DNA from 2 places in the Serratia grimesii genome. Region 2 is predicted to be linked to the other one. Evidence: predicted binding sites of a transcription regulator. Region 2 holds the regulator's gene; the other holds the start of a gene.
The links. Region 2 encodes LexA, which represses DNA repair genes until DNA is damaged. Its sites were predicted from a motif close to TNCTGTATGTACATACAGNA; they were not measured.
Positions count from the first base shown of each region.

Region 1: sulA (SOS-induced cell division inhibitor SulA) is a predicted target of LexA. The motif match lies at 10,482-10,501, and genes of this name have one in related genera.

Region 1 is NZ_LT883155.1:1,853,900-1,869,304, reverse strand. It holds gene yccA (FtsH protease modulator YccA) at 1-196, shown strand, start outside; gene tusE (sulfurtransferase TusE) at 307-636, shown strand; gene yccX (acylphosphatase) at 641-919, opposite strand; gene rlmI (23S rRNA (cytosine(1962)-C(5))-methyltransferase RlmI) at 1,011-2,201, shown strand; gene hspQ (heat shock protein HspQ) at 2,263-2,580, shown strand; gene SGBXF1_RS08635 (CoA-binding protein) at 2,642-3,055, opposite strand; gene SGBXF1_RS08630 (DUF2057 family protein) at 3,317-3,988, shown strand; gene SGBXF1_RS08625 (methylglyoxal synthase) at 4,109-4,567, shown strand; gene helD (DNA helicase IV) at 4,601-6,655, opposite strand; gene SGBXF1_RS08615 (YccF domain-containing protein) at 7,016-7,468, shown strand; gene yccS (YccS family putative transporter) at 7,495-9,630, shown strand; gene SGBXF1_RS08605 (TfoX/Sxy family protein) at 9,631-10,290, opposite strand; gene sulA (SOS-induced cell division inhibitor SulA) at 10,523-11,029, shown strand; gene ompA (porin OmpA) at 11,388-12,470, shown strand; gene matP (macrodomain Ter protein MatP) at 12,573-13,031, opposite strand; gene SGBXF1_RS08585 (AAA family ATPase) at 13,241-14,992, shown strand; gene fabA (bifunctional 3-hydroxydecanoyl-ACP dehydratase/trans-2-decenoyl-ACP isomerase) at 15,061-15,405, shown strand, end outside.
Region 2 is NZ_LT883155.1:4,674,073-4,689,477, forward strand. It holds gene dusA (tRNA dihydrouridine(20/20a) synthase DusA) at 1-584, opposite strand, end outside; gene SGBXF1_RS21805 (tetratricopeptide repeat protein) at 793-1,326, shown strand; gene SGBXF1_RS21810 (RNA polymerase sigma factor) at 1,416-1,865, shown strand; gene SGBXF1_RS21815 (anti-sigma factor family protein) at 1,862-2,626, shown strand; gene zur (zinc uptake transcriptional repressor Zur) at 2,804-3,316, shown strand; gene SGBXF1_RS21825 (CsbD family protein) at 3,410-3,619, opposite strand; gene dinF (MATE family efflux transporter DinF) at 3,885-5,225, opposite strand; gene lexA (transcriptional repressor LexA) at 5,327-5,935, opposite strand; gene SGBXF1_RS21840 (diacylglycerol kinase) at 6,057-6,425, opposite strand; gene plsB (glycerol-3-phosphate 1-O-acyltransferase PlsB) at 6,575-9,043, shown strand; gene ubiA (4-hydroxybenzoate octaprenyltransferase) at 9,104-9,997, opposite strand; gene ubiC (chorismate lyase) at 9,994-10,518, opposite strand; gene SGBXF1_RS21860 (MFS transporter) at 10,889-12,271, shown strand; gene SGBXF1_RS21865 (LacI family DNA-binding transcriptional regulator) at 12,294-13,295, shown strand; gene SGBXF1_RS21870 (nucleoside hydrolase) at 13,318-14,301, shown strand; gene malM (maltose operon protein MalM) at 14,357-15,259, opposite strand; gene SGBXF1_RS21880 (maltoporin) at 15,355-15,405, opposite strand, start outside.

The DNA of each region.
Region 1 (15,405 bases), 2.3 Mb from region 2:
GCAGATCCCTGCCCTGCATCTGGCTATCAGCGCGCTGTTTATCTTGTTCTCTGCGGGCGCAATCCTGTGGGAGACCAGCAACATTATTCACGGCGGCGAGACTAACTACATCCGCGCCACCGTCAGCTTGTACGTGTCGCTGTACAACATGTTCATCAGCCTGTTGAGCATTTTGGGCTTCGCACGCAGCAACTGATATCGCACGTGATAAATACTTAAAGCCCCGCTCCGGCGGGGCTTTATTTTTTGCAGCGGCAAAGTTTGCTAAACTGGCGACTGTTCTGAATTACCCGTTACCGAGGCAGTATGTTGGAGTATGAAGGTCAGGTTATTGAAACTGACGCACAGGGTTACCTGAAAAACAGCGCCGATTGGCATGAGGCCCTGGCACCATTGCTAGCCGCCCAGGAAGAAATAACGCTTACCGAGGCACATTGGGAAGTCGTGCGTTTCGTACGTGGCTTTTACCTGGAGTTTAATACCTCACCGGCAATCCGCATGCTGGTGAAAGCCATGGCGCAGAAATACGGTGAAGAGAAAGGCAACAGCCGCTATCTCTACCGTTTATTCCCCAAGGGGCCAGCCAAGCAGGCAACAAAAATAGCGGGCCTGCCAAAACCGGTAAAATGCATCTGATGCGCTAATAGCGAATGCTAAAACCTTGATAATCGGCCGTACCACGCGGTTCTACCAGCACGCGATCGACACGTGCGCTACGCGGGCCACCCTTTTTTAGCCACTCCACCAGCTTATCTACCTGCGGTTGTTCACCGCAGGCCACCACTTCAACGCTGCCGTCATCAAGATTACGCGCATAGCCGCTTAATCCCAACGCAGTCGCCTGATGCTGAGTGTTATAGCGAAACCCGACTCCCTGCACCACGCCATAGACATACGCAGCAATGCAAACTTGTGTCATAATCGACCCCTTATCACTTTCGTTTATGATGTTGCCTGTGCACGCGCACGGCGATATCACCCTTTTTACCTAGCTGGCAGCATTCTTAATTATGACCGTACGCCTGTTTCTCGCCAAAGGACGTGAAAAGTCCTTACTTCGTCGCCACCCATGGGTATTCTCTGGCGCTGTTCAACGTATTGAAGGTAAAGCCCTTTCCGGTGAAACCATTGATATTCATGACGCGCAGGGAAAATGGTTAGCGCGCGGCGCCTACTCGCCAGAATCGCAAATCCGCGCCCGTGTCTGGACTTTCCAGCAGGACGAAGAGATTAACATCGAATTCTTCATCCGCCGCTTACAACAGGCGCAAAGCTGGCGTGACTGGGTAGCAGAACGTGACGGGCTAGATGGCTACCGCCTGATCGCCGGTGAATCCGACGGTATGCCGGGGATCACTATCGACCGCTTCCAGAATTTCCTGGTGCTGCAATTGCTTTCCGCTGGTGCCGAATATCAGCGTGCTGCGCTCATTACCGCGTTGCAACATTGCTACCCGGAATGTGCCATCTACGATCGTTCAGACGTTGCGGTGCGTAAGAAAGAAGGCTTGCCGTTGGCACAGGGCTTGGTTGTTGGCGATCTGCCCCCTGATTTATTGCCGATCACCGAACATGGCATGAAACTGCTGGTCGATATCCAGCAAGGCCATAAAACCGGTTTTTACCTTGATCAGCGCGACAGTCGCCTGGCTGCCCGTAATTATTCTGCCGGTCGACGTGTACTTAACTGCTTCTCCTATACTGGTGCCTTCGCCGTCTCGGCACTGATGGGCGGTTGTACTCAGGTTATTAGCGTCGACACGTCGCAAGCGGCACTGGATATTGCCAAACAGAACGTCGAACTGAACCAGCTTGATCTGAGCAAAGCCGAGTTTGTGCGTGATGACGTGTTCCAGCTGTTGCGCGCCTACCGCACGCAGGGTGAAAAATTCGATCTGATCATTATGGATCCGCCGAAGTTCGTCGAAAACAAAAACCAACTGGCCAGTGCCTGCCGCGGATATAAAGATATCAACATGTTGGCGCTGCAGTTGCTGAATCCGGGTGGCATTTTGCTCAGCTTCTCGTGTTCCGGCCTGATGCCAACTGATCTATTCCAGAAAATTTTGGCCGATGCCGCTGTAGACGCCGGACGTGATGTACAATTTATAGAGCAGTATCGTCAGGCTGCCGATCACCCGGTTATCGCGACTTATCCTGAAGGGCTGTATTTGAAAGGGTTTGCGTGTCGGGTGATGTAACTTGAAATACGCTGTTTTGCCCTCATATAGAGAGCAAGGCATTGTTTCTCAGGAGGTCATCATGATTGCCAGCAAATTCGGTATCGGACAACAAGTTCGGCATAAGCTGCTGGGGTATTTGGGGGTCGTGATTGATATCGATCCTGAATACTCTATGGAACAGCCTAAAGCTGATGAAATAGCAGCGAATACAGACCTGCGTTTCGCCCCTTGGTACCACGTGGTGATGGAAGACGAAGAAGGTCAACCGGTGCATACCTATCTGGCGGAAGCACAGTTAGATGGAGAAGCGCAGGACGCCCATCCTGAACAGCCATCGCTGGATGAATTGGCGGAATCTATCCGTCACCAGTTACAAGCCCCCCGCCTGCGCAATTAATGCTCCAGGCCTGAGAAACACCCTGTAAGGGCCTGGCACAATGCCAGGCCTTTTATTTTATTCAGCGCTCTAACCCCAAACGCGGGATCTCTATTTTAGGGCAACGATCCATCACCACCTTCAGCCCTGCCTCGTTTGCCAATGCCGCTGCCGGCTCATTAATGACACCGATTTGTAACCATAATGCCTTGGCACCGATCGCAATGGCTTCTTGCGCCACCTCATATGCCGCTTCTGAATTCCGGAAAACATCGACCATATCTACCGGATGCGGAACATCATTTAGCGTGGCATAGACCTGCTGACCGAGCAGTGTTTGCCCCGCCAACTTTGGGCTGACCGGTATAACCTGATAACCCTGTGAAAGTAGATAGGCCATCACACCAAAGCTCGGCCGGCTGGGTTTATCACTGGCGCCAACCAGTGCAATGGTTTTCACCTGCTGTAACAGGCCAGCAATGTCATTATCTTGCATTCTCCGCTCCCAATTTTTCACGGGTATTTCCCTACATCGAGTGTAACCCATTGACCTTGAATCGGCTAAACGCACGAACACGGAAACTCCCAGCCAGTTTTGCGGTCTGATGCTGTCACTGCCAGCATGTACCTCAACCAATAAATGTCAAAATGAATATAAGTGTGTACATTTGTAAATTAAATGGTGATGCTGAAAAACTTTGACACAGTCTGTGGCGTGTTCAACACTAATAGCGATGCCAATTATAAGGAGATAACAATGAAATTTGGTCTGATGGTTGCGGGGCTGCTCAGCATCAGTATCAGCATGCCTGCCGTAGCTACGACCCTGAAACTCTCCCCCGACATCGACCTTTTGGTGGTCGACGGCAAGAAAATGACAGGATCGTTGTTAAAAGGTGCCGACAGTTTAGAACTGGATGGTGGGCAGCATCAGTTGCTGTTTAAAGTGGCTAAGTCAGTACGCACAGGGCAGAACGACCGCACTGCCTATACCTCGCTACCACTGATCGCGACCTTCAATACGCAGAATGTGAGTTCTGTCGCCATTGAGTTGCCGCGCATTGAAACTGTTCGGGATGGCCAGAGATTCGATAAAACACTTAACTATCAGGTTATTGATAAAAATGGCAACGCGCTGACCATGAAACACGACGTACTGCACCCTGACGGCGCTACGCTCAGTGCTGATCTGGAAAAAGTGATGTCTGATTACAACAGCCAGAATCGCCCAGCCTCAGTGCCAGCCTTTAAACAGGTTCGTGCCACCGCACCAGCCTCCCCTTTGGCCAGTGCAGCGTTAAACGCCCCCACGGTGACACTGAAAGGTGAAAACGTTTCTGAACAGATGCTGCAATACTGGTTCTTACAAGCAGACAAAGAGACACAGAAGCGCTTTCTCCATTGGGCAAACAAGCAGCCTGTACACTAAGCTTCTGGCGCCTTTTATCTAAAGGCGCGCTTTCTTCGCATTTTCAGGTGTAAACGCTAGGCAGTGAAAAGCAGTTTCAGTAATCTGTCGCACATCACCTGATTAGCGAAGGACACCAAGATGGAATTTACCACCCGCACTATCGCCGCGCGCAAACATATTGCGCTGGTGGCACATGATCACCGTAAACAAGCCCTGCTAGCATGGGTTGAAAACAATAAGTCCGTGCTGGAACAGCATCAACTGTATGCCACCGGCACCACGGGCAACCTGATTCAACGTGCCAGCGGTATTCCTGTAAAAAGCATGCTGAGTGGACCTATGGGCGGTGATCAACAGGTCGGCGCACTGATTGCCGAAGGCAAAATCGACATGTTGATTTTCTTCTGGGACCCGCTGAATGCAGTTCCGCATGATCCCGATGTGAAAGCGCTGCTGCGCCTGGCCACAGTATGGAATATCCCCGTCGCGACCAACCGCTCTACTGCCGACTTCCTGATCGACTCCTCGCTGTTCAAAAGCGAAGTTGAAATCGCGATCCCAGACTATCAGCGCTATTTGCAGGATCGTCTGAAGTAACGATGACGGCCTGGCCACCGCCAGGCCTTACGTTTAAGGTTTCTTCTGCGACGGTACGCCGAGATCTTGCAGTTGTTCAACAAACACTGACGGACGTTCTCGATCCTGCAATAGCCACACTTGGTGTTTGGCGCGAGTCAGTGCCACATACAGCAACCGTCGCTCCTCCGCATCCGGGAAATCTTCCGGTTGAGGTAACAATACATCTTCCAGAACCGACTCACGTGCAACAGCAGGGAAGCCATCGTTGCCTTCGTGCAAACCGGCAATAATCACATATTCAGCCTGCTGCCCTTTACTGGCATGGATAGTCATAAACTCGATGGTCAGTTTGGGCCAACGGGTCGCAGCTTTAGACAGCACTTGCGGTTTCAGATGATGGTAACGCGCCAACACTAAAATGCGCTCATCAGGTTTAGCGTAACCACTCAGCTTATCCAATAAATTTTCAAGCTGTTCATGCGGTAAAAGGACTACCGACTTCTTATTGCCTTTACTCAGACTGTTCAACGGTTTTTTCAATTGATGGGGGTTTTGCTGCACAAAACGATTTGCCACCTCACCGATGCGCTCGTTGAAACGATAAGTGGTATCGAGCGCGCACTGGGCGCCTTCGCCAAAGTTCTCAGCAAACGCTGTGGTGAGTGTTAGTTCAGCACCGCTGAAGCGGTAAATCGCCTGCCAGTCATCACCCACGGCAAACAGGCAAGTCTGTTTGTTCTGTTTACGCAGTGCAGCCAGCAATTGAGCACGTTGCGGTGAGATATCCTGGAATTCGTCCACCAGGATATGTTTCCATGGGCTGACAAAGCGCCCTTTCTCCAAAATATTGACTGCCTGATGAATCAGGCCGGAGAAATCCACCGCACCTTCCTCTTTCAACGCCCCCTTCCAGGCTTTCAGTAACGGTGCCATTAGCCGGATGCGTTTTGAAAACAGGTCACGGACCTCTTCATCAGCCTGCTCGATCATGTCCGCCTGGCTACCCCCATGCATGCGCATCAGCCCCAACCAGCGCTCGAGCCGCCCCGCCAGACGTTCAGCCAGACGCTTATCGTGCCAAAAGTCGCCTTCAGGCACCTCCCACTCAAGCTCCTCCGTTAACCATTGGCGCCACCCTTTGGCCTGAGGTTTTTTCTCTGCACACTGCTGTTGCCAATGAGTAATTAGCAAAGCCCGTCGCGCCTTGCTGTCGGTTTCCAGCTTACTGATCGCCGGCACTTTACGATTACCCTGCTGGATAATCTGCAGCGCCAGCGCATGAAACGTTTTGGCCTGAACAGCCACCTTGCCCAAACGCTCCTGAATACGTTCATTCATCTCTTCTGCTGCCTGACGACCAAACGCCAACAACAATATCTGTCCAGGCTCAGCCTCCTGACGGCGGAGTAACCAACCTGCACGCGCCACCAGCACCGAGGTTTTGCCACTGCCAGCCCCTGCCAGTACTAATACGGAGTCTTCTCCATTGACCACTGCACGGCTTTGCGAATCATTCAGCGGTGAACTTTCGATGTGTTGGAAGAAATCGTGATGCGTCTCCAGCATGCGTTCCGTCCACTGTTGGTTGCGCTGCGCTACGCTGCGCAATCCGTGCTGCAACCACTGCTGGCAAAGCTGATAATCATCTCGACAGTTGTCGAACGCCTCCAGACGCGCCACCGGCATTGGGAGAGCACCAAATGACTGGCGTATTTGTTGCTGTAATTTGCCCAGTTCGGATTTTTTAAACCACTTATCCTGTTGTTCAATGCGCTGGATATGCTCAACCTGTTCCTGCAACACACCCGCGCTGACCACGCTCATCTCGGCGCTCCACTGCTGCCAAGCCTGTTGCAAGTAATGATAGAAGCGTTGGGTTTCCTGCCATTCAGTACCATGCAAGCGCACCACTTTTTCATCTGGCAGCTCAAACTCCAGCTCGCCCCAGACAATACCGCGCTTGCATCTGACTTGAATTAATTGATTGAAAGGAATCAGGTATTCATGCTTTTCACCGCTCACCTCAACACCAGCGTGCAGCAACCGCACACGGTTGTAAGGATGCTGCGCCAGGTGTTTCCCCAGCGATGTCGCTTTAAGTTCCATATCGTCGCGCCATGACCATGTTGAGTTTAAATATACCCAATAGCTTTCAAGTTGTAGGTAGGCGGCTACTGAATGACAAATCAGTCGAGAACCGATTTGAACAGCGCTTGCACGAACCAAAAGGGTGAACCTCAGAGACGAGGTTCATAACCCCAGGGCTTGGCCCCCGAGTGACTGGGGTGAGTGAAGTCTGCCAACCCCCTGCAATTTGAAAGATGAAGGGTATAACGGATATCTGCCAGTTTACCTGCTATAAGCAGTGGCACTCTAGCGCTAAAAAAAGGGTAGAATAGATTTTGCGTTTTGATACCAAGCGCAACCGCATCGCGGTTTGGCCATCATTAGAGCAGAATGACGACTATGCGTACTGTACTGAATATTCTTAATTTTGTGTTGGGCGGTTTTTTCACCACCCTTGGCTGGCTGATCGCAACAATATTTAGCGTTGTCCTGATCATCACCCTGCCGTTGACCCGTTCTTGCTGGGAAATCACCAAGCTGTCTTTATTACCTTTCGGCAACGAAGCCATTCACGTTAATGAACTGTACCCGGAAAAAAGCAACGCGCTACTTTCCGCCAGCGGTTCGCTACTTAACATTATCTGGCTGGTTCTGTTCGGCTGGTGGCTGTGCCTGTCGCATATCGCCGCAGGTATTGTGCAGTGCGTAACAATCATTGGTATTCCTGTGGGTATTGCCAATTTCAAAATTGCCGCTATTGCCCTGTGGCCAGTGGGTCGCCGCGTGGTATCAGTTGAGATGGCACAACAAGCCAGAACTGAAAATGCACGGCGTCAGTATCAACAGCGTTAATTTTTTCTCCGTCTGAGGAGTTTTTCGTGCTTTCTTTTGCACCCGCAATACGCCGTTATGCATACAACAGCAACCTGCTTTATGACCTGCGCATTTTTATCGCGCTGGCTGGCGCAGCCGCCGTACCTTGGTGGCTCGCCATCCCCAAGCTCACTATTCCTCTGACATTGGGTGTCGTGGCAGCAGCATTGACCGATCTGGATGATCGCTTGGCAGGCAGACTGCGCAATCTGGTGATCACACTGGTGTGTTTTTTTGTTGCGTCCGCCTCCATTGAACTGCTGTTCGCTTATCCCTGGCTGTTTGCTCTTGGTCTAACCACGTCCACTTGCGGCTTTATATTGCTGGGCGCTTTGGGGCAACGTTACGCCACCATTGCGTTTGGTGCTCTGCTGATCGCAGTGTATACCATGCTCGGTGCCTCAATGTATGACGCCTGGTATCAACAACCGACGTTGCTGATCATCGGCGCTCTCTGGTACAACCTGCTGACATTGATTGGTCATCTGATTTTCCCCATCCGCCCTTTGCAGGAAAATTTGGCGCGTTGTTATAATCAGTTGGCGAATTATCTGGATGCCAAGGCCAACCTGTTTGATCCCGATGTCGAACATGATGCAGATCTGCCGTGGATGGACGTTGCCATGGCTAATAGTGTGTTGATGACGACACTTAACCAGGCCAAAGTTTCATTACTGACCCGATTAAAAGGCGACCGAGGCCAGCGTGGTACCCGCCGCACATTGCACTATTATTTTGTTGCACAAGACATACATGAGCGTGCCAGTTCCGCTCACGTTCAATATCGGGAGCTCAGCCGCCAATTCCGTCATAGCGATATCCTATTCCGTTTTCAGCGCTTACTCAGTATGCAGGCACGTGCATGCCAACAATTGGCACAATCGATTCTGCTGCGGCAAAAGTACCAACATAACCCTCGCTTTGAACCAGCCTTTGGCCGTATTGAAGAAGCGTTAGCACAGATTACCATTACCTCAGAAAACCGTGAGTTAACTAAAGCCCTGTCGCACCTGTTGAAAAATTTACGCGCGATTGATGCACAGTTAGCGAATATCGAGTCTGAACAAGCCCTGGCTAACGGCCAAGCAGAAGAAAACAGTTTGTCAGACGACCGGCTCACCGGCTGGAGCGATATCCGCTTACGTATTAGTCGCCATTTGACACCTCAGTCGGCCCTGTTCCGCCACGCCATTCGCATGTCAGTAGTGCTGTGCATCGGTTATGCCTTTATCCAGCTTACCGGTATGCAACACGGTTATTGGATCCTGTTAACCAGCTTGTTTGTCTGTCAACCCAATTACAATGCCACGCGTCGCAGGCTTGCCCTGCGTATTATAGGTACACTGGCCGGTATTCTTGTCGGCCTGCCAATTCTCTATTTTGTGCCTTCGCTGGAAGGGCAAATGGTGCTGATTGTCATTAGCGGTGTCCTGTTCTTCGCTTTTCGAACCGTGCAGTATGCACACGCCACCATGTTTATTACCTTGCTGGTGTTGCTGTGCTTTAATCTGTTGGGTGAAGGTTTTGAAGTGGCTGCCCCCCGCGTTTACGACACCCTTTTAGGGTGTGCCATCGCTTGGGCAGCGGTCAGTTTCATTTGGCCAGACTGGAAATTCCGCCAATTACCGGCAGTGGTCAGTAAAACAATGAACGCAAACTGCCGTTATCTGGATGCAATTCTGGTGCAGTACCATCAGGGTAAAGACAACGGCCTTCCATACCGTATCGCTCGCCGGGATGCGCACAACAGTGATGCAGAATTGGCTTCGGTGATTTCAAATATGTCTGCCGACCCTAAAGCGAATAAAGAGGTTCAGGATGCAGCCTTCCGGCTGCTGTGTCTGAACCATACATTACTGAGCTATATCTCTGCACTGGGTGCACACCGTGAACGGCTGAATAATTCCTCAACGCTGGATCTTCTGAATGACGCCGTATGTTATGTCGATGGCGCCCTACACCTGGAAGAACAAGATAATCTGCGCATTACCCAGGCATTGGAAAGCCTGGCTGAACGTATCCAACACGCGGCACCAGAGCCGGAAAGCAAAGATCAATTGGTATTGCAGCAAATTGGGCTGGTGATTGAACTGTTGCCTGAACTCACAATGCTTAATGCACAAATAGGCAAATCGGCGTGATCATTCGGGGTCTTTTATGAGGCCCCGAACATCAGGATGATGTCCATGGCGAAGCAATAACACGGTTCGCTCAAACCAACAGGTCAACTCGCTGCGTAATTCAGAGGGTAACGCCGCATGGTGATAGCCGGCAATAGCCCCGCCCAGAGCGAGCAGTGCCCGCAGGCCCAGGTTATGTTGCTGCTGCAATAAGCGAAGATAGCTGCGTTTAGCGCCGTTCAACCGCAAGTCATAGACATTACGAATACCCGCTCGCCAGAGTAAGCGCTCCATATTGATATCGATGTTTGGCAAGGTTTTCAGCCGGCTCTGGTTATCCGTTTTGTCTTGAAGCTCTCGACGAGCTTCGCGAATGGCCTGCCAGGCTAGTCCAACAAGCTCATCCCGATCCCGCCACAGAGTTTCATCTACCCAGTAATAGCGCATGGTAATTGGCATCCCTCGCTTGGAGTAAACCATATTGACCATCCCGCGGGCACGGAAGGCGGGTTCCAGGGAATCCGTTGCTCGAAGATATAGCTCCCCTTCAGCAATCAAGGCGAACATAACGCCGTCGGCCAGTAGCCCGTAACCGCCGAATTGTGAGCGTGTGGTGATGACCCCTAATGCGTAAAAACAGGCTTTAGCCTGTACAACCCTTCCCGATGATATCCCTTTCATAACGTTCTCCTGGTGTAGGTTACCGTCTTATCATTCCCCTCATCAATGAAATAAAGGTAACGTGAACAAGTAATTAGAAAAATACGCACTATCCGCAACGATGCCAATCACTAAAGCCCACCGTATAAAAAATAATCGCAATTATGAGAGGTACTACGAATTTTTGGGTTGATCTTATTCACAACAGGATGTACTGTATAAACATACAGTGACACTACGGGCGGGATACTTTATGCGTACTCAATCACTCTACAAACCCCATTTCAGCCACACCTCTTTTGCGGTGAACAATGCTGCAGAAAACACAGATGCCGGCAAAAAGAATGGCCTTATCAGTGAACTTGTTTACAACGAGCATCAGCCCGCAGTGGCACAATTATTGTTGCCTCTGTTGCAGCAATTAGGTCTGCAGTCTCGCTGGCTGTTATGGCTGACTCCGCAGCAAAAGCTGAGTAAATTATGGTTGCAGCAGTCCGGTCTACCGGTCGAAAAAGTGGTGCAGCTTAGCCAAATCAACTCGCTGGATACGGTTGAAGCTATGGAAAAGGCGTTACTGACAGGTAACTATAGTGTCGTACTCGGATGGCTACCGGATCTTACAGAAGAAGATCGTCTAAAATTAAGGCGTGCGGCAGAATTAGGTAACGCTTATGGGTTCATTATGCGTCCTCAACGTGACATAAACCCGATTCACGGACACTGTTCTACCCTAAAAATTCACTCTTCTTTGTATCATTAAGTAAATTTAGGATTTTTCCCATCATTTTCATCTCCCTCTAAGGGAACCTTTCTGGGATCAGGGACAAAGCGAGTGCGGCTGCGGTTCCGCACCCAAAAACGAGCGTAAAATCGCTCGTTTTTTTGTCGGTTAATGTTAGCAAATATGTACAATTCTGCGTTTTTTTTTAGAGCTTTATCACATCACACTTGTAACTTTCGCGCCACGTTGTAGACTTTACATCGCCAAGGTTGCTCTATAACGCCAGATAAACTGGCCGAGTAACAAACGAGGGCTCAAACCTTGGCGAAGGAATTTAACCAAGGGCTTAAAACAGCTTTAAAGCTCATTGCCTATTTGGATGATAACGAGGCGCAAAATGAAAAAGACAGCTATCGCATTAGCAGTGGCACTGGCTGGTTTCGCTACCGTAGCGCAAGCCGCCCCAAAAGATAATACCTGGTACACTGGTGCTAAACTGGGCTGGTCCCAGTATCATGACACTGGTTTCTACGGCAACGGTTACCAGAATGGTATCGGCAATGGTCCGACCCATAAAGATCAACTGGGTGCTGGCGCGTTCCTGGGTTACCAGGCGAACCAATACCTGGGCTTCGAGCTGGGCTATGACTGGCTTGGCCGTATGCCTTACAAAGGCAGCGTGAACAACGGTGCTTTCAAAGCGCAGGGCGTTCAACTGGCCGCTAAACTGAGCTACCCAATCATGGACGATCTGGACATCTACACTCGTCTGGGCGGCATGGTATGGCGTGCAGACTCCAAAGCTAACTACGGTGCAACTGGCCAACGTCTGAGCGATCACGACACTGGCGTTTCTCCGTTGGCAGCAGTGGGTGTTGAATACGCACTGACCAAAAACTGGGCTACCCGCCTGGACTACCAGTTCGTTAGCAACATCGGTGATGCAGGTACTGTCGGCGCTCGTCCAGACAACACCATGCTGAGCCTGGGTGTTTCTTACCGTTTCGGTCAGGATGATGTTGTTGCTCCAGTTGCTCCAGCACCAGCTCCAGCTCCAGTTGTTGAAACCAAGCGTTTCACTCTGAAGTCTGACGTGCTGTTCAACTTCAACAAATCTACTCTGAAAGCACAAGGCCAACAGGCTCTGGACCAGCTGTACACTCAGCTGAGCTCCATGGATCCTAAAGATGGCTCTGTTGTAGTTCTGGGTTACACCGACGCAGTTGGTTCAGAGCAATACAACCAGAAACTGTCTGAAAAACGCGCTCAAAGCGTTGTTGACTACCTGGTATCTAAAGGTATTCCTTCAGACAAAATCTCTGCACGTGGTATGGGCAAAGCTGATTCCGTCACTGGTAACACCTGTGGCTACAAAGCTGGCCGTGCTACTAAAGCACAGATCGATTGCCTGGCACCAGATCGTCGCGTAGAGATCGAAGTTAAAGGTATCAAAGACGTTGTAACTCAGCCACAAGGCTAAGCTACCACTCTTAGTAAAAAACCCCGCATTGCGGGGTTTTTTTTCGTCTAGAACCAGTGATACTGGCAATAACAGCCTCCTCGCAGCTCGCGAGTTAGCAACTTACTCGTCGTCTTTACCGAGAATGGCTTTTAAATCCTGCTTCAAAAGCGACATCTGGCTCGCGTACTTCTCTTTACGTTCCGCATCTTCGATCAACTGCACCACCGTCTCTGACAATGTTACCCCTCTGCGGCGGGCAAGTGCGGCAAGACGCTGCCAAACTAAAAATTCCAGATCGATAGATTTTTTACGCGTGTGTTGATGTTCTGCATTAAAATGACGCTTACGTCGTGCGCGGATGGTTTGCTTCATCCGGTTATCCAGGTCCGGATTCATGTGGCGGCTAATCCACGTCAGCACTTTTACCGGCTCATTTTCCAGCTTAAGCAGCTCGTCAATGGCTTCCTGAGCAACGCTGTTTTCAATATGGCGGGTAATAGCTTCCCCTTCCCGGTGCTTTTTCACCAGGTACTTCCATTTCCAACCGCTCTCCAGATTTTCCAGTTGCTGATATTTCATCGTGAGCTCTTCAGTGACCGCGTAACTTTATTAAGCATAACAGCTTTGCGCCGAATTTCCCCGGCAATTACGCCCCCATTTAGACTGTTTTTTGCACAGTCGCCGCGTGATGTCAAACTCCCTGACACCAACTTCTACTCTGCATGTATCAAGCTGCCGTTATTCTTGTATAATCGCCCTTTCCCTTTTTGACGATTGCATCTAACACTTTGACCAATAACCGACTTGAATGGCAATCACTGTTGCCGGACGTTACGCCTTATCAAGCGATATTTGATACCGCCGCGCAGTTGGCTCCCGTGTCCTTTGCCACTATTCAGCCACGTCTGGAAAATGCACTGACGCTGTTTTGCCATCCACAATCGCCACCGCGTTTCATGCTGTTGAAAGCGCAGGAAACGCGTGAGTATTTGGCGCTGATCGCTCATGCAGTTGAGCAACTGCAACCCAAAAATACGGCGTTCAAGGGCAGTCACTATGTGATCCAAGGCAGCAAGGTAAGTGTAGAACCTGCCAGCCGCGGTGATGAGCCATTTTCCGCCGGGGGTGCCTGCGTATTTCAGGAGTGGGTTGAACCAGAACAGTTGTTTGGCTGCGTCAGGATCCACAATGACGAGATCAGCCTGCAACCCGGTCTGGTGCATCAGGCCAATGGCGGTGTACTGATCCTGTCGGCGCGTTCTTTGCTCGCCCAACCGCTGCTGTGGTTGCGTTTGAAGCAGATGATCACCCAACGTCAGTTCCATTGGGTTTCCCCAGATGAAACACGTCCTTTGCCAATCACTATTCCGGCGATGCCGCTGGAGTTGCGGTTGATCGTGGTTGGCGATCGTCACGGTCTTGCGGATTTCCATGATATTGAGCCGGAACTGAGTGAGCAAGCTGTCTACGGTGAGTACGAAGAAGACCTGCAACTCACCGAAATCGATGACATGGTTCAATGGTGTGGCTACGTCAATACGCTGATTGATGAGAAGCAGCTACCGCCTCTGGCAGCCGACGCCTGGTACCCTCTGATGATACAGGCGGTACGTTACAGTGGCGATCAGGGCAATCTGCCGCTGTCCCCACTGTGGCTCGTCCAGCAGCTTTCTGAAGCAGCACTGTATGTCGAAGAAGAAAACATCACTGCCAAAGCGTTTGAAGCCGCGTTGAATGCGCGTGAATGGCGTGAAAGCTACCTTGCCGAACGAATGCAGGATGAAATTGAACTGGGCCAAATCCTGATTGAGACTGAAGGCGAAGTCGTCGGTCAGATCAATGGCCTGTCGGTATTAGAGTACCCAGGTCATCCACGCAGTTTCGGTGAGCCCTCTCGCATCAGCTGTGTCGTCCACCTTGGCGATGGCGAATTCACCGACGTCGAGCGTAAAGCCGAGCTTGGCGGTAATCTTCATGCCAAAGGCATGATGATTATGCAGGCATTCCTGATTTCAGAACTTGAACTGGACCAACCGCTGCCCTTCTCCGCGTCAATCGTCTTTGAGCAATCTTACGGTGAAGTAGATGGCGACAGTGCCTCACTCGCTGAGTTGTGTGCGCTCATCAGTGCGCTGTCATTGCAGCCGATCACACAGCAAATTGCGGTTACTGGCTCTGTAGACCAATTCGGCAATGTGCAGCCAATTGGCGGCGTCAACGAGAAGATCGAAGGCTTTTTTGAAGTTTGCCAACGTCGTGGTTTGACAGGCAAACAGGGCATCATCCTGCCCGCAACCAACGTGCGCCATCTGTGTCTACGCCAGGATGTGGTCGATGCGGTACGCGAAGGCCAGTTCCATCTGTGGGCCGTCGATAGCGCCGCTGAGGCCTTGCCATTACTCACCGGTTACCCCTACTCTGATGAACAACAGCCGAATCTATTAGCTGCTATTCAGGAACGGATTGCACAGGTGAATCCACAGGAACGTCGGCGCTGGCCATGGCCGCTTCGCTGGCTTAACTGGTTCAACCACGGCTGATCGGACTTGTTCAGCGTACACGTGTAAGCTAATCTGCGCCCTTCAATAAAATAAGGTTTACTGAGAACATGGTAGAAAAACGCGACTCCTATACGAAAGAAGACCTCGAAGCATCCGGCCGTGGCGAGCTGTTTGGCGCTGGCGGCCCGCCGTTGCCGGCAGGTAACATGTTGATGATGGACCGCGTGGTCAAAATGACTGAAGACGGTGGTACCTACAACAAGGGTTATGTGGAAGCGGAACTGGATATCAATCCGGACCTATGGTTCTTTGGTTGCCACTTTATCGGCGATCCGGTGATGCCAGGCTGCCTGGGTCTGGATGCCATGTGGCAATTGGTTGGCTTCTACCTCGGCTGGTTGGGTGGCGAAGGTAAAGGTCGTGCACTGGGCGTGGGTGAAGTTAAATTCACC
Region 2 (15,405 bases):
TAATCCAATGGCGGTACCTCACGGTTCTCTTTCGGGCTCAGACCTGAGAGCCAGGCTTTACGCGCATGAATCGTGAACATATCGCACTCGCCACGCCCGGCAACGGTGTCGATAAAATCACACAAAAATTCGTAACTGTCCTGGTCGTCGATGCCAATACGGGTTTTCACCGTCACGGGGATCGACACCACGTCGCGCATCGCCTTAATGCAATCAGCAACCAACGTTGCCTGCCCCATCAGGCAGGCCCCGAACATGCCATTCTGAACGCGATCGGATGGGCAACCGACATTGAGGTTGATCTCGTCATAACCGCGCTGCTCAGCCAGTTTGGCACAGTGCGCTAACGCAGCCGGATCGCTTCCGCCGAGTTGCAGTGCAACTGGATGTTCCTCTTCGCTATAAGCCAGATAGTCACCCTTACCGTGGATAATCGCCCCGGTAGTCACCATCTCGGTGTACAGCAGCGTTTCCTTGGTCAACAGGCGGTGAAAGTAACGGCAATGACGATCGGTCCAGTCGAGCATTGGCGCGATGGAGAAACGATTGGCGGCGTATTTTGAGGCGTTATTGTCTGTCGTCATGCTGGGCTACTGGCTACCTGATTCTGTCTGGGATTCAACAAACGGCGTACTGCCGCAAACGGCTATTATACCGACAATCGGTGGTATTGGGAAAACTGCCGCACCTATAGATTAAAAAATAATCAGAAAAAAACGAATAAACGGGCGCTTTTAGGTGTTCTCTCTGCAAGGGTGCAGCTCAGCACCCTCTCCCAATGAGGAAACAACCATGAACAATTTCGTCAAACGCCTGTTGCTACCCGTCATTGCCAGTTCTCTGTTGATTTCCGGTGCAGCATTAGCGATGGGGGGAGATGGCAGCGGCCAGACCACGCCAACCTGCCCGAAAGGTCAGATATACGATACAAAAACCAAGACGTGCATGGTGGATAAAAGCAGCATGATCAACGACAACGATCGAGCAAACTACGCTTATGCACTGGCAAAAAGCGGTCGCTATCAAGAAGCACTCGATGTACTTAACACCCTGAAGGATCCCAACACCGCCGTGGCGCTGAATTACCGAGGCTATGCCACCCGCAAGCTTGGCCGCACTGATGAAGGGATCAGCTACTATTTAAAATCAGTGGCGCTCGATCCTAACTACCCAAAAGTCCGCGAATACTTGGGCGAAGCTTATATGGTGAAGGGCCGCCAGGACTTGGCAAAAGAGCAGTTGAAGGTGATTCAATCACTGTGCGGCACCGGCTGTGAAGAGTACAAAGATCTGGCAGCCGCCATCGATCATCACCCAGAATCATGATGTAACAGAGCCTGGAGGCGCACATCAGCAGAGATGCGATTCGCAACGAAATCGGCCAGTACCTTTCCCGTCTGTGGCGCTATGGCCTGGTGCTTTCCCACCGACGGGATATTGCCGATGACTTGGTGCAAGCCACTTGTGTGCGTGCCCTTGAGCGCGCCGCACAGTTTGCTGAGGGAACGCGTATGGACCGCTGGTTATTTGCAATCCTTCATTCCATCTGGCTTAACGAGATCCGCGCTCAACATATCCGCCAGGGACAGGGTTTTGTCGATGTCGACGAACTGGCCAGTGCAGAAAATGGAGAGGAGCCCATATGGGCCAACGAGGTGATGCAGCGCGTTAATCAACTGCCCGAAGCACAGCGTAATACACTTTTCCTGGTATACGTGGAGGAGCTTTCCTACCGTGAAGCAGCCGAGGTGTTAGGTGTACCTGTTGGCACCATAATGAGCCGTTTGGCCGCTGCGCGACTGAGGTTGGCGAACGATAGCGTGCTGCAAACCCGCTCGCCGCAGGCAAAAGGAGAACAATCATGAGCTCAACCTATGCTGCGGATGAACTGCTGGTCGCCTATTTGGACAATCAGTTAGACCCACAACAACGCCAACAGCTGGAGCAACGCCTGGCTGGCGAACCGGCATTAGCCGAGCGTTTGTCATTGCTGGAACGCAGCAGTCTGCCTTTTAAACAAGCATTCGCCCCTTTACTTGATGAAGCACCAGTACAACGATTAAGGGGCGCATGGCCACTCACCGCAATGACGCCACAGCCGGGCGTCAGTCGTCGTGGACTCATTGCCGCCGCCGTTAGTTTCTTGGCTCTCGGGATTGCAGGCGATCGCGTCTATATACAGTTAAGCCAGCCGGAGGACAATTGGCGCAGCTTAGTCGCCCAATATATGGCGCTGTATACGCCGGAAACGCTGGCCGATGTTGATGTTAATGAATCAGCAACGCAAATTGCCGTTCAATTACAGCAAACCGGCGATCGACTGGGCATTACCCTCCCGGCAAAACAGTTGGTGTTAAACGGTGCTGAACTGAAAAACGCCCGCGTACTGGCTTACGACGATCGACGCATAGCTCAATTGACCTGGCTAGATGCGCAGTATGGTGCACTGGCGCTATGCATTATCCAGCAAACGGGCAAACGACAACCCGCCGAAAACGAACGCCGCCAAGGAATGAACGTAGTCTATTGGTCTGATAGCAGCCACGCTTTTATGCTGATTGGCCATAATCCAACGGGTGAAATGACCGCATTGGCAGCCCGCTTACAACGTGCCTTATCTCCCTGACACCGGTGTTCTTCCCGCCAACCGCTGAGACAAATTGTGAATAGCATCACATTTCGGGTTAAGTGCCAGTGGCCAACCGAACGATTAATGCGCCATCTCAGAGGAAAAGGGGCCGACTCTCGGCGATTTGGCTGAACCATGGTAAAATCGGCTTTTTTACGTACCGGGAAATTTGCCATGAACTCAAGCACCCAGGAAAAACTGCTGGCGCAGGCTGAACAACTCTGTCAGCAACGCAATGTGCGACTGACACCGCAGCGGCTGGAAGTGTTACGCCTGATGGCACAACAGCCCGGTGCCATCAGCGCTTATGACCTGCTCGATCTGCTGCGCGTCGCTGAACCCCAAGCCAAACCGCCAACGGTTTACCGTGCGCTGGACTTCCTGTTGGAACAAGGCTTCATTCACCGGGTCGAGTCAGCCAACAGCTACGTGCTGTGTCATCACTTTGAACAACCGATGCATACTTCCGCGCTGTTTATTTGTGATCGCTGCGGTCAGGTGACAGAACGCACGACTGAAGGGATCGAAGATACGCTGCAAAAACTGGCTAAAGAGTCGGGTTTTGTCCTGCGTCATAGCGTAGTGGAAGCACACGGTCTGTGCGTCGCCTGCGTTGAAGTAGAAGCTTGCGACAGCAAGCATGATTGCGGCGAACATGACCATAGCATTGCTATCAAGAAGAAATAAGCGGGGTTAGCAGGCACCTCCCTGTGTCTGCAGACTTGGCGTCAAGGGGGGAGACACCAAGCTTCTGGCCGCAATCTGCTGCTGCCTATCGCTCTACCAGCGATATTTGTTGTGATCTTCCCAAGACTTCACTTCTTTTTCGGCCGCCTCTTTCTGGTAGCCATAACGCTCTTGGATTTTACCGACAAGCTGTTCGCGTTTCCCTTCGATGACCGTCAGATCGTCATCGGTCAGCTTGCCCCATTTTTCCTTCACTTTCCCTTTAAACTGCTTCCAGTTACCGTCGGCTTGATCTTTGTTCATAGTATCTCCGTTAACCTGTGGTGAATCAGTTTCAGATCCTGCTGGCCGAGGAGAATCCCCGTTCACTTCGCCAGCCACATGATTAATTATAGAAGCAGATAGCGACAAACAAATAAAAACCAGAATTAAAATCCATTTTTAAATCAAAAATAAGAAAAAAACGCCAACAAACAACTTCCTATGCGACATTATTCGCAGGCGATAATATGTAACAAAATACAAATTAAAACATAAATGAATTTTATGTTTTAGTGAGAAAATCACATCATTGCGCGGTTGAAAACCAGCTGCCGCGCAGCCTGTGACGGTGCCAAATCCATCCAAGCGCGATGCCACGCAGCGCAAGAAAGACCGCCAGCGCCAACCATAATCCATGGTTGCCCAAGACAGGCACGCTTAACAGCGTCAAGCCGTAGCCCGCAGCCGCTACGGCCATGCTGTTACGCATTTCTGCGCCGCGAGTTGCACCAATGAACATGCCATCCAGTAAATAGCACCACACCCCTACCAGCGGGAGCACCACCTGCCAAGGCAGATAGTCTCTCGCCATCGCGCGCAGTTCTGGCAGCGAGGTCAATGCCGCAATGATTTGCTGCCCGGCAAACGCATAAACCACACCAAAGGCCAGCGCCACCAAACAGGCCTGTCGGCAAGCAGCCCGCCACACCTTGCGCAATTGGCTATCATCGCGTGCGCCATAGGCATGACCAGAGTGCGCTTCTACCGCGTAGGCAAAACCATCAAGCGCATAAGCGGTAAAGGTCAGTAAATTCATCAGTACCGCATTGACTGCCACTACGTCACCGCCAAGTCTGGCACCGAAGATAGTCAACGATGCCAAGCACAGCTGCAGCAACAGTGAGCGCAACATAATATCGCGGTTCAGCGCGAGCAGACGCCGGAGGTTTCCGCGCCAGGCATGGCGCAACATGGGTACCGAAATACCGCGTATGCGCATTACACGCCAGGACAGCCATAGCCCCAGCAGCAGCGTGGCATATTCAGACAAAGCCGTCGCTGTCGCCGCCCCCTGAACATTCCACCCCAGCCCCATCACCAGCCAGATATCCAGTACGATATTTAATAGATTACCGACAATCAGCAGAACGACCGGCGCCCGCACGTATTGCACGCCAAGCAACCAGCCCAAGATCACCATATTTGCCAATGCCGCTGGCGCGCTCAGCCAACGGATTTCAAGAAACAACCGTGCCTGCTCAAGCACCGCGTTATCGCCGCCGACAATATGCAGTGCCGTATTGATCAACGGATGGCGTAGCAACACGATAGCGACACCGGCCAATACCGCCAGCAACAGCGGTTGCATAAAGGCGCGTGCCAATCCCTGCGGGTTTTGTGCGCCCAACGCCTGTGCCGTCAACCCGGTGGTACTCATGCGCAAGAACAGCAGCAGCATAAACAGGAAGCTGGTGGCCATCGCGCCAACCGCCACGCCCCCCAAGTAAATCGGACTATCCAGGTGGCCAATGACCGCTGTGTCGACCAACCCAAGCAGTGGCACAGTGATATTGGAAAAGATCATCGGTAGCGCAAGACGCCACAAGGCTTTATCGGTATCGCTGGTAAAAGCAGAAATCAGGCGCATAGTGAAATGTTCCCGTGGCAGTGCGGTTTTAATCAGTCAGAAATGACATCGCCCCAGAGCTGGGGCGATTTAAATCAGAGAACGATGTTCGGGCGTGGGGATTAAACCCAGTCGCCATTGCGGATCACACCGACCGCCAGACCTTCAATGGTGAAATTCTGCTGGCGCAGATCAACCACAATCGGTTGGAACTCACTGTTTTCTGGCAGCAGTTCAACGACATTGCCGTGTTTTTTCAGACGCTTAACTGTGACTTCGTCTTCAATACGCGCCACAACGACCTGGCCGTTACGTACGTCCTGAGTTTTATGTACCGCCAGCAGGTCGCCGTCGAGAATACCGATATCACGCATCGACATACCGTTAACCCGCAGCAAGAAATCTGCACTCGGTTTGAATAAGGAAGGATCCACTTTGTAGTGCCCTTCGATATGCTGTTGCGCCAACAGCGGCTCACCAGCGGCCACGCGGCCAATCAGCGGTAAACCTTCTTCATCTTCCATCAGCAAACGAATGCCGCGCGACGCACCAGAGACGATCTCGATGACGCCTTTACGCGCCAATGCTTTCAGGTGTTCTTCTGCAGCATTTGGCGAGCGGAACCCCAGACGCATGGCGATTTCGGCGCGCGTTGGCGGCATGCCAGTGGACGAAATATGATCGCGAATCAGATCATAGACCTCTTGCTGTCTGGTAGTTAGTGCTTTCATTCCGCCCCCTGTTTGTTTATACAGTCTTGCTGTGAGTATATACAGGTAAGTGCGGCTTGGGAACCGAAGAATGAATAAAAATCAGGGATTAGCGACCCATGTCGCAACAGGGCCACCCCACTCAGGCAAAGTGCTGCCAGAGTACCGAGCCCCAGACAAACAGTGCCAAAATAATTGCCAGTGAAACTGCCGCCGACCCCATATCTTTCGACCGGCCCGAAAGCTCATGATGTTCAGTACCCACCCGATCGACAATCGCCTCAATCGCGCTGTTGAGCATCTCGACGATCATCACCAGCAGCACCGATCCGATCAGTAAAATGCGTGCTATCGCACCCACGTCCAGCCAAATCGCCAGTATGATAGCCAGCACGGTCGCCACCAGTTCTTGGCGGAATGCAGCTTCATGCTGCCAGGCAGCGGAAAAGCCTTTATAAGAGTAGCCGGCGGCTTTAATAATACGGGTCAGGCCGGTTGCTTGGTTTGCCATGTTTTTTAGTGCCTTTCACAGAGGTAAGTCATAATTAAAGAGTCTAGGCCAGGAAATGCTTCCGGCTCTCGGTTTTCCAACACCACAGATCTGCTACCCGGTTTCTGGTATGCTTGCGGCGCATTGCTAACAAGAGGCTTCACGTTGTTATGTCAGGTTGGCGTAAAATTTATTATAAACTATTGAATTTACCACTCAAATTGTTGGTAAGAAGTAAGGTTATCCCTTCAGATCCGGTCACGGAGTTAGGGTTGGATCCCTCACGGCCGATTTTGTATGTTTTACCTTATAATTCCAAGGCGGATTTACTGACGCTACGCACCCAGTGCCTGGCGCAGGATCTGCCCGATCCCCTCAATCCGCTGGAGATAGACGGTACCGTGCTGCCTAGCCACGTGTTTATTCACGACGGCCCGCGCGTATTCCGCTACTACACACCGAAAGAAGAGTCAGTAAAACTGTTTCACGACTATCTGGATCTGCACCGCAGTAATCCGGATCTCGATATTCAGATGCTGCCTGTTTCAGTGATGTTTGGTCGTTCTCCAGGCCGCGAAGGCCATGGCACGCCGCATCTGCGCCTGCTTAACGGTGTACAGAAGTTCTTTGCCGTGTTGTGGCTCGGCCGCGACAGCTTTGTGCGTTTCTCCAACACCGTTTCGCTGCGTCGCATGGCGACGGAACACGGCACGGACAAAACCATCGCACAAAAACTGGCGCGCGTAGCACGAATGCACTTCTCGCGTCAGCGTCTGGCAGCCGTTGGCCCAAGCCTGCCGGCCCGTCAGGACCTGTTCAACAAACTGTTGGCGTCCAAAGCGATCGAGAAAGCAGTCGAAGACGAAGCGCGCAGCAAGAAAATTTCCCATGAGAAAGCCCAGCAGAACGCCATTGCGCTGATGGAAGAAATCGCTGCTGACTTCTCATATGAAACTGTGCGCCTTTCCGACCGCGTGTTGAGCTGGACCTGGAACCGGTTATATCAAGGTATCAACGTCACCAACGCCGAACGCGTGCGTCAGTTGGCACAAGACGGCCATGAGATCGTTTATGTGCCCTGCCACCGCAGCCACATGGACTACCTGCTGCTTTCTTACGTCCTGTATCACCAGGGCCTGGTGCCGCCACACATTGCCGCCGGTATTAACCTCAACTTCTGGCCGGCTGGCCCGATCTTCCGCCGCCTGGGTGCCTTCTTTATCCGCCGGACGTTCAAAGGCAACAAACTGTATTCGACGGTGTTCCGCGAATACCTCGGCGAACTCTTTAGCCGTGGTTACTCAGTGGAGTACTTTGTCGAAGGTGGTCGTTCTCGTACCGGACGTCTGCTGGAACCGAAGACCGGCACTCTGTCGATGACCATTCAGGCAATGCTGCGCGGCGGTTCTCGCCCGATCACACTGGTGCCGATCTACATCGGTTACGAGCACGTGATGGAGGTGGGCACCTACGCTAAAGAATTGCGTGGCGCGACCAAGGAAAAAGAGAGCCTGCTGCAGATGCTGCGTGGTCTGCGCAAGCTGCGTAATCTCGGCCAGGGTTATGTCAACTTCGGTGATCCACTGCCGTTGACCACTTACCTGAACCAGAACGTGCCTCAATGGCGTGAATCGATTGATCCTATCGAATCCCAACGCCCAAGCTGGTTGACGCCGACGGTTAACGATCTGGCGGCCAAGATCATGGTGCGCATCAACAATGCCGCCGCGGCTAACGCCATGAACTTGTGCTCCACGGCGCTACTGGCTTCACGCCAACGCTCGCTGACCCGTGAGCAGTTGCTGGAGCAGCTTGAATGCTATCTGCAACTGATGCGCAATGTGCCTTATGCCAGCGATGTCACCGTACCGACCCAGACGCCAGATGAGCTGCTGGATCACGCGCTGAACATGAATAAGTTTGAGGTCGAGAAGGATAATATCGGCGATATCATCATCCTGCCACGCGAGCAGGCAGTCCTGATGACCTATTACCGCAATAATATCCATCATCTGCTGGTGCTACCTTCACTGATAGCCACGATCGTGATGCATCATCGCCGCGTTTCTCGCACCGAACTGCTGCGTCAGATTGGGTTGATTTACCCAATGCTGAAGGCTGAGCTGTTCTTGCACAACGACAAGGAACAACTGTCCGAAGTGCTGCGACCACTGATCGAGGAAATGATCCGTCAGCAACTGATCTGCGATAAGGGTGACGAACTGGTTCTGAATCCAGCACGCATCCGACCATTGCAATTGTTGGCCGCCGGTATCCGCGAAACGCTGCAACGCTACGCCATAACCATGTCGATCCTCAGTGCGAATCCGAGCATTAATCGCGGTGCACTGGAGAAAGAGAGTCGGATTATGGCCCAGCGTCTGTCGGTATTGCACGGCATCAACGCGCCAGAGTTCTTCGACAAAGCAGTGTTCTCAACCCTGGTGGCAACGCTGCGTGAAGAAGGCTATATCAACGATATTGGCGATGCAGTTCGTGAGCACACCATGGAGGTGTACAGCATGCTGAGCGATTTGATCACCCCAGAGATCAAATTGACCATTGAGAGTGTCAGCATGCCAGCGGAAACCAACGCGCCGTCGGTTGCACTCGAAGAAGTTGAAGAAAAAGACGAGTAATCCGTTGTTACGGAAACGAAAAAGGCACCCTCGGGTGCCTTTTTTATTGCCAGTGGCCCGTTAAGCCTGCCAGTAACTCAGCGCGATACCAATAAACAGCACTAACCCAACGTAGTTGTTGTCCAGGAATGCCTTGAAGCAGGCCTCGCGCTCACGGGTCGCGATCTGCTTTTGCTGGTGGATAAACAGCGCACCTGCCAGCAGTAACGACCAGTAAAATGCCCCGCTCAACTGAGCCAGATAGCCAACCCAGACTAACAACAACAGCGTGGCCAGTTGCAGTAAGCCAACGATCAGTTTGTCGTAACGCCCAAACAAAATGGCCGTGGATTTAACACCAATCTTCAAGTCATCATCACGGTCAACCATGGCGTACAGCGTGTCATAAGCCACTGTCCAGCAGATATTGGCCAGCAATAGCAGCCAGCAGCTCAGAGGCAGCGACTCACTCACAGCAGCATAAGCCATGGGAATGCCCCAACCAAAGGCAGCACCCAGTACGAACTGCGGTAGATGCGTGACCCGCTTCATAAACGGATAAGCCCATGCCAATGCCAACGCGGCCAGTGACAACCAAATGGTCATTGAATTCAGCGTCAGCACCAGCCCGAATGAGATCAGTACCAATACCACAAACAGAATTTTGGCTTCTTTCTCGCTAACTCTGCCGCTTGGCATCGGACGCCCGGCAGTCCGCTTTACGTGGCCGTCGACGGCGCGATCGGCATAGTCATTCACCACGCAACCGGCTGCACGCATCAGGAAGACCCCAACCACAAACACCAACAGGATAGACAGCGATGGCACGCCCTGCCCCGCCAGCCACAGCGCCCACAGAGTTGGCCACAGCAACAACAAGGTGCCAATCGGTTTATCAATGCGCATCAGATGGCTATAAGCCTGCCACTTGCTTTGAATCACGCTTCCCTCCAAGGTATTTCCTCTCCTCATCATTCTGGGTCCGTACTTTCTGCCGCATACAGTGGCGAAGCTGGTAAAAACAGTTCCGTCAGCAACAGCGGTTTACCCGCCAGTCTCAGGCGGGAGCGACGCGCCCACAAGCTCTCTTGCCGCCCCATGTGAATATAATCGCGGGTTAGCTCATTGCTGCTAAACAGATAACGCCCCAGTGGCAGCGTACCCAAATCCACCAGCGCCAAATCCGGGCCAGTGAGCGTTTCCTGAGGGATCACCGTACGCCCCAGCAACCAAGGCTGGTTGTCGCCCAATAACACGATTTCACGTAGCCAGTAACGCGGGCTGTCCGGCAAGTGTTCAGCCTCTTCACCCAGTTGATCGCGGGTAACAAAACATTCGCGCTGTGGTTCAACGTGCACACGCCCACAGTGACGCTCAAAACGGCGAGTCATCGACCCTAGCTCCATCAGCCAGTCGCTTACAGCGGCGGGTACCGGAGGATGTTGCACAGATAACCACTCCAGCGGCGGCAAGATGGAATCCCTATTGCCAGACATTGCTCTACTCCATGCCTGACGCCGCGCCCTGCGGCCGCGCCAGACCATACAAACTGTTAACAGAGAGCCATTGTAACGCAGAAATTCAAAAGCGGCAGGCAGATTCGTGGGATAGCACGTAGCAAACTCAACAGTAAAAAAGTGCCGTAATGTCATTTTTCTGCCATCTGTTTTCTTTACCTTCGTTCCCCGGAGCGATGGGGATTCTGTGATCGTCCGCAAACTTTCACCTTTGTTGCATTGTTTTATCTACGCGCGTAGATACTCTTGCATCGCAGCGTTGAATCGCCATTTGTCCGACATTTTCGTCAGCAAACCTTCTTGCCGACACCAGGGAACTCACTGCAGCAAAACAGAGGATATCAATACAATGAGCGAAACAACGCTTGCAACCCCACAGGCCGCCAGTGAAACGCTGGCGGCCGATGAACGTTTAGCCACCAAAGAGGGGCGTGGTCAATTCTGGCGCGCCACTTTCTCATGCTGGCTCGGCACCGCCATGGAGTATGTCGATTTTGCCCTGTATGGTCTGGCAGCGGGCATGGTGTTCGGCGACGTGTTCTTCCCCGAAGCCACCCCAATGGTCGCGCTATTGGCAAGCTTCGCCACCTATTCCGTCGGTTTTATTGCCCGGCCTATCGGCGCGTTGGTTTTCGGCTGGATTGGCGACCGTAAGGGCCGCCGCGTGGTGTTGCTCACAACAGTTGCACTGATGGGCGTTTCCACAACGCTGATCGGGCTGATCCCTTCCTATGCCCAAATTGGCGTCTGGGCCCCCACCTGTCTGGTGATCCTGCGTTTTGCTCAGGGCTTCGGTGCTGGTGCAGAACTTTCCGGCGGCGCCGTCATGCTGGCAGAATACGCACCGGCCAAACGGCGTGGCCTGGTCGCCTCGATCATTGCTATCGGCTCTAACAGTGGAACGCTATTGGCCTCGCTGGTGTGGCTGCTGGTCTTGCAGTTGGATAAAGCTGATCTGATCGCTTGGGGCTGGCGTATTCCGTTCCTCGCCAGCATCTTGATCGCCGGAGGGGCGCTGTACCTGCGCCGCCACGTACGTGAAACACCGGTGTTTGAACGCGAACTGCAACAAAACCGTCAGCGGATGCTGGACAACACGCCTGCTACACCAGATAACCGCAGCTATCTGCAACGCACTAAAGCCTTCTGGATCATGCTGGGCCTGCGTATTGGCGAGAACGGCCCATCCTATCTGTGCCAGGGCTTTATCGTGGGTTACGTTGCCAAGGTGCTGATGGTGGATAAGTCAGTGCCGGCACTGGCAGTGATGATTGCCTCACTGTGCGGTTTCCTGGTGATCCCTCTCGCGGGTTGGCTTTCTGACCGCTTTGGCCGCCGCGTTACCTACCGTTGGTTCTGCCTGTTGCTAGTGCTGTATGCCTTCCCGGCATTCTGGCTGCTCGACAGCCGCGAACCAGCAATAGTGATTTCGGTGATTGTGGTCGGCATGTGCATTGCTTCATTGGGTATTTTTGGCGTGCAGGCCGCCTACGGCGTGGAACTGTTTGGCGTCAAAAATCGCTACTCAAAAATGGCATTTGCCAAAGAGCTGGGGTCGATCCTGTCCGGCGGTACCGCACCGCTGATTGCTACCGCCCTGCTGGCCGGCTTCGGTCACTGGTGGCCTGTTGCCTGCTATTTTGTTGTAATGGCGGGCATTGGCTTAATCACCACCTTCTTTGCACCGGAAACCCGCGGCCGCGATCTTAACTTGCCGCAGGACGCGGTGTAATCAGGGCGTACAGGAACCCAACTTGGATAATCAATCCGCGCGGCGTATCACCCGCGCCGACGTCGCCCGCGTAGCGGGCACCTCGGTCGCGGTCGTCAGTTATGTGATTAACAACGGCCCGCGGCCGGTGGCAGAAGCCACCCGTTTGCGGGTACTGGCCGCGATCGAACAAACCGGTTACCGGCCGAACGACATTGCCCGCGCACTGGCTTCAGGTAATACCCTGACTTACGGTTTAGTAGTGCCTGACATTTCCAACCCCTTTTTTGCCACACTGGCACGGGCGCTGCAACGCGAGGCATTCAGCCACGGACGCGTACTGCTGTTAGGTGACGCCGGCGACGACCGGCAGCGCGAACACGACCTGATTAATCATCTGCTGCGCCGTCAGGTTGACGGACTGCTGTACATCAGTGTCGATCGCCATCCCTGGTTTGATCTGATCCGCAATTCCGGTACCCCTTGCGTGATGATCGACACCATCGACAACCATGCCGGTATTTGCGCCATTCGCGTAGACGAACGTGATGCTGCCTGCCAGGCAACACGCCATCTGCTACAACACGGCTACCGGGAAATTGGCATTTTTGTAGGCCCACTGAGCATGCTCAACGCACAGGATCGCCTAAATGGCTGGCGTGATGCTCTGATTGAGGCGGGCATTACACCGCATAAGGAATGGATTTTTGAAGCCCCCTACACACGTCAGGGCGGCTATCAGGCCAGTCAAAGAATGCTGCAAGGACCGCGCCCACGAGCCATATTCACATCCAACGAGCAACAGGCGCTCGGTTGTTTGTCGGCACTGGCGGAACACCGGCTGCACGTACCGGACGACCTGGCTATCATTTGCTTTAATGGCACCCAGCAATCCGAATTCAGCATTCCGCCCCTCAGCGCGGTCGAACAGCCGATTGACGCCATGGCGAAACGGGCAATCGCCATGCTGGCTGCCGGTGCGGCGCAACCGGAGCTGCATGAATTCGCCTTCCAGCTACATATCCGCCGATCGTGCGGCTGCTAGTTTATTGATTTAGGTAACTGCTATGCGTTTGATTATTGATTGCGATCCCGGTAACGGCATCCCCGGTGCCAACGTCGACGACGGGTTGGCGCTGGCATTAGCTCTGGCGGCCAGACCGCAGCTCTCGCTGGAGTTGATCAGCATCGTAGCGGGCAATACGCCACGTGACGTCGGCTTCGCCGTGGCCCATCATCTATTGCAACAAACCGGCTATCAGGTGCCGGTGGTGGCTGGCGCCACCTGTGCCTTGAGTGAACCACCAGAGCCCTGGCGTGCCCATTTGGATCGTGCCATTACCGATCCGGATTTAGCCAGCCTGTGGCGCGAAACGCCTTGCCCACATGCCACAATAACAACAACACCGAATGCCGCAGTGGCAATCGGCGAGCTTATCTGCAATAACCCCGGCGAAATCACCCTGGCAGCGATCGGCCCACTCACCAACGTCGCGCATGCTTTGCAGTTGTATCCACAAATGGCTCAAGCCGTGAAGGAAATCGTGATTATGGGCGGGGTTTTCAACGTCGAAGGCTACATTAAGGACACCAATTTTGGATTGGATCCTGAAGCCGCCCGGCGGGTGCTGACTAGCGGCGCTCACATCACGCTCGCCCCATTAGACGTCACGACAAAGACGATGTTGACTCAGGCAGACCTGGCGCACATGACCCAACCGGATACGCCGCTGTGTCGCTATCTGCTGGCGACGACCCGACCCTGGATCGATTATTCCCGCCATACGCGCCATCTACCAGGCTGTTGGATTCATGATGCGCTGGTGATTGCCTGGCTGTTAGAGCCGGAGCTGGTGACAACAGAAGAATATTATGTGGATGTTGCACTGGAGGGAGCCATGACACGCGGCAGTTCACGGCGCTGGCGGCCAGACAGTTTGCGCCTGACCGTCGGCATGCCGGAGCCCACGGGCAAACCTGTGCGGGTGATGCAACAGGTCGATAATCCCCGTCTACTGGCGTTGATCGGCCAAACGCTGGCCCGCGAATGAAAAAAGGTGCGCCGAGGCGCACCAATCATTGAGCCAGCATCGGCAGCGTCGGGTACTACCCCTTGCCTTTCACGCTGCTAATAAACGTTTCACGTGCTGTGGTGGAACCCAGTTTTTCCGCCTCATTCATCAGCTTCAGCGCTTTATCGATGTCTCCCGCCTTCACTGCCTGTTTGATGCCATTGTTAAAGTAGGTTTCTGTGTCATTCAACATCGGTTCCGCCGGCTTGCTTGGCACCTGAGCCGGTGCTGCTGCGACTGCAGCAGTAGATCCCACAACCACTGGCGTCGCCGCCGGTGCCGGTTGCAGCATGCCAATCATAATATTGCCGCTACCCTGTTCTGCAGTGACCTTCAGTTTGATGGTGCCACTGGTGCTATGGCTAGCGATAGGATCCGGAATATCCGGCACTGCGTTACCCACACCCTGCGCATATGCTTTTGCCGGGTTGGTCAGTTGGGTGGTTTTTGCCAGATCCTGACGGGTGGTGTACACCAGCAGATAGATTTGTTTCTGACCCAGAGCTGGGGTCAGTTTCAGCGTTCCCTCTAAGCGATCCGACGACATCGCGCCAGGTGGCTGATAAGGGAAGTAGCTGCTCGGGTAATAGGCAGCCGGACGCAGGTGCTCATCGAGCACCAGTACGCTTGGCGCATAAATTGAGTTGTTCTTGCTGATGCTGCTCAGCGTAACTTCCAGCGAGCCGCGATCGGCTGGCAGCGTATAGGCGGCAATAGCGCCCTGAATATCGCCCTGATTGATTTGCGGGCTGACATTATCCAGTTTCACGTCTTGGCTAACCGGCGGTACCAGCGGTTGCCATGGCAGGCTTTGCAGCGTGCTGGCACTAATGGCTGGTGCGATGGAGACATTAGCCGGCGTATCAGCATTGGCCGCCAATGGCGCACCAAGGGTAAGCGCCAGTGACAAGCAGAGTGACAGCAGATTCTTTTTCATTGTTATACCCCATTGTATCCGACGCGCCTCAGGCAAGAGAGTCAGTGTCGGCGAATACAGGTTGGGGAGAACACCTGGCTCTCCCCGTTATCACATTACCACCAGATTTCCATCTGAGCGCCGAAGGTGACTTCATCGTCATTACC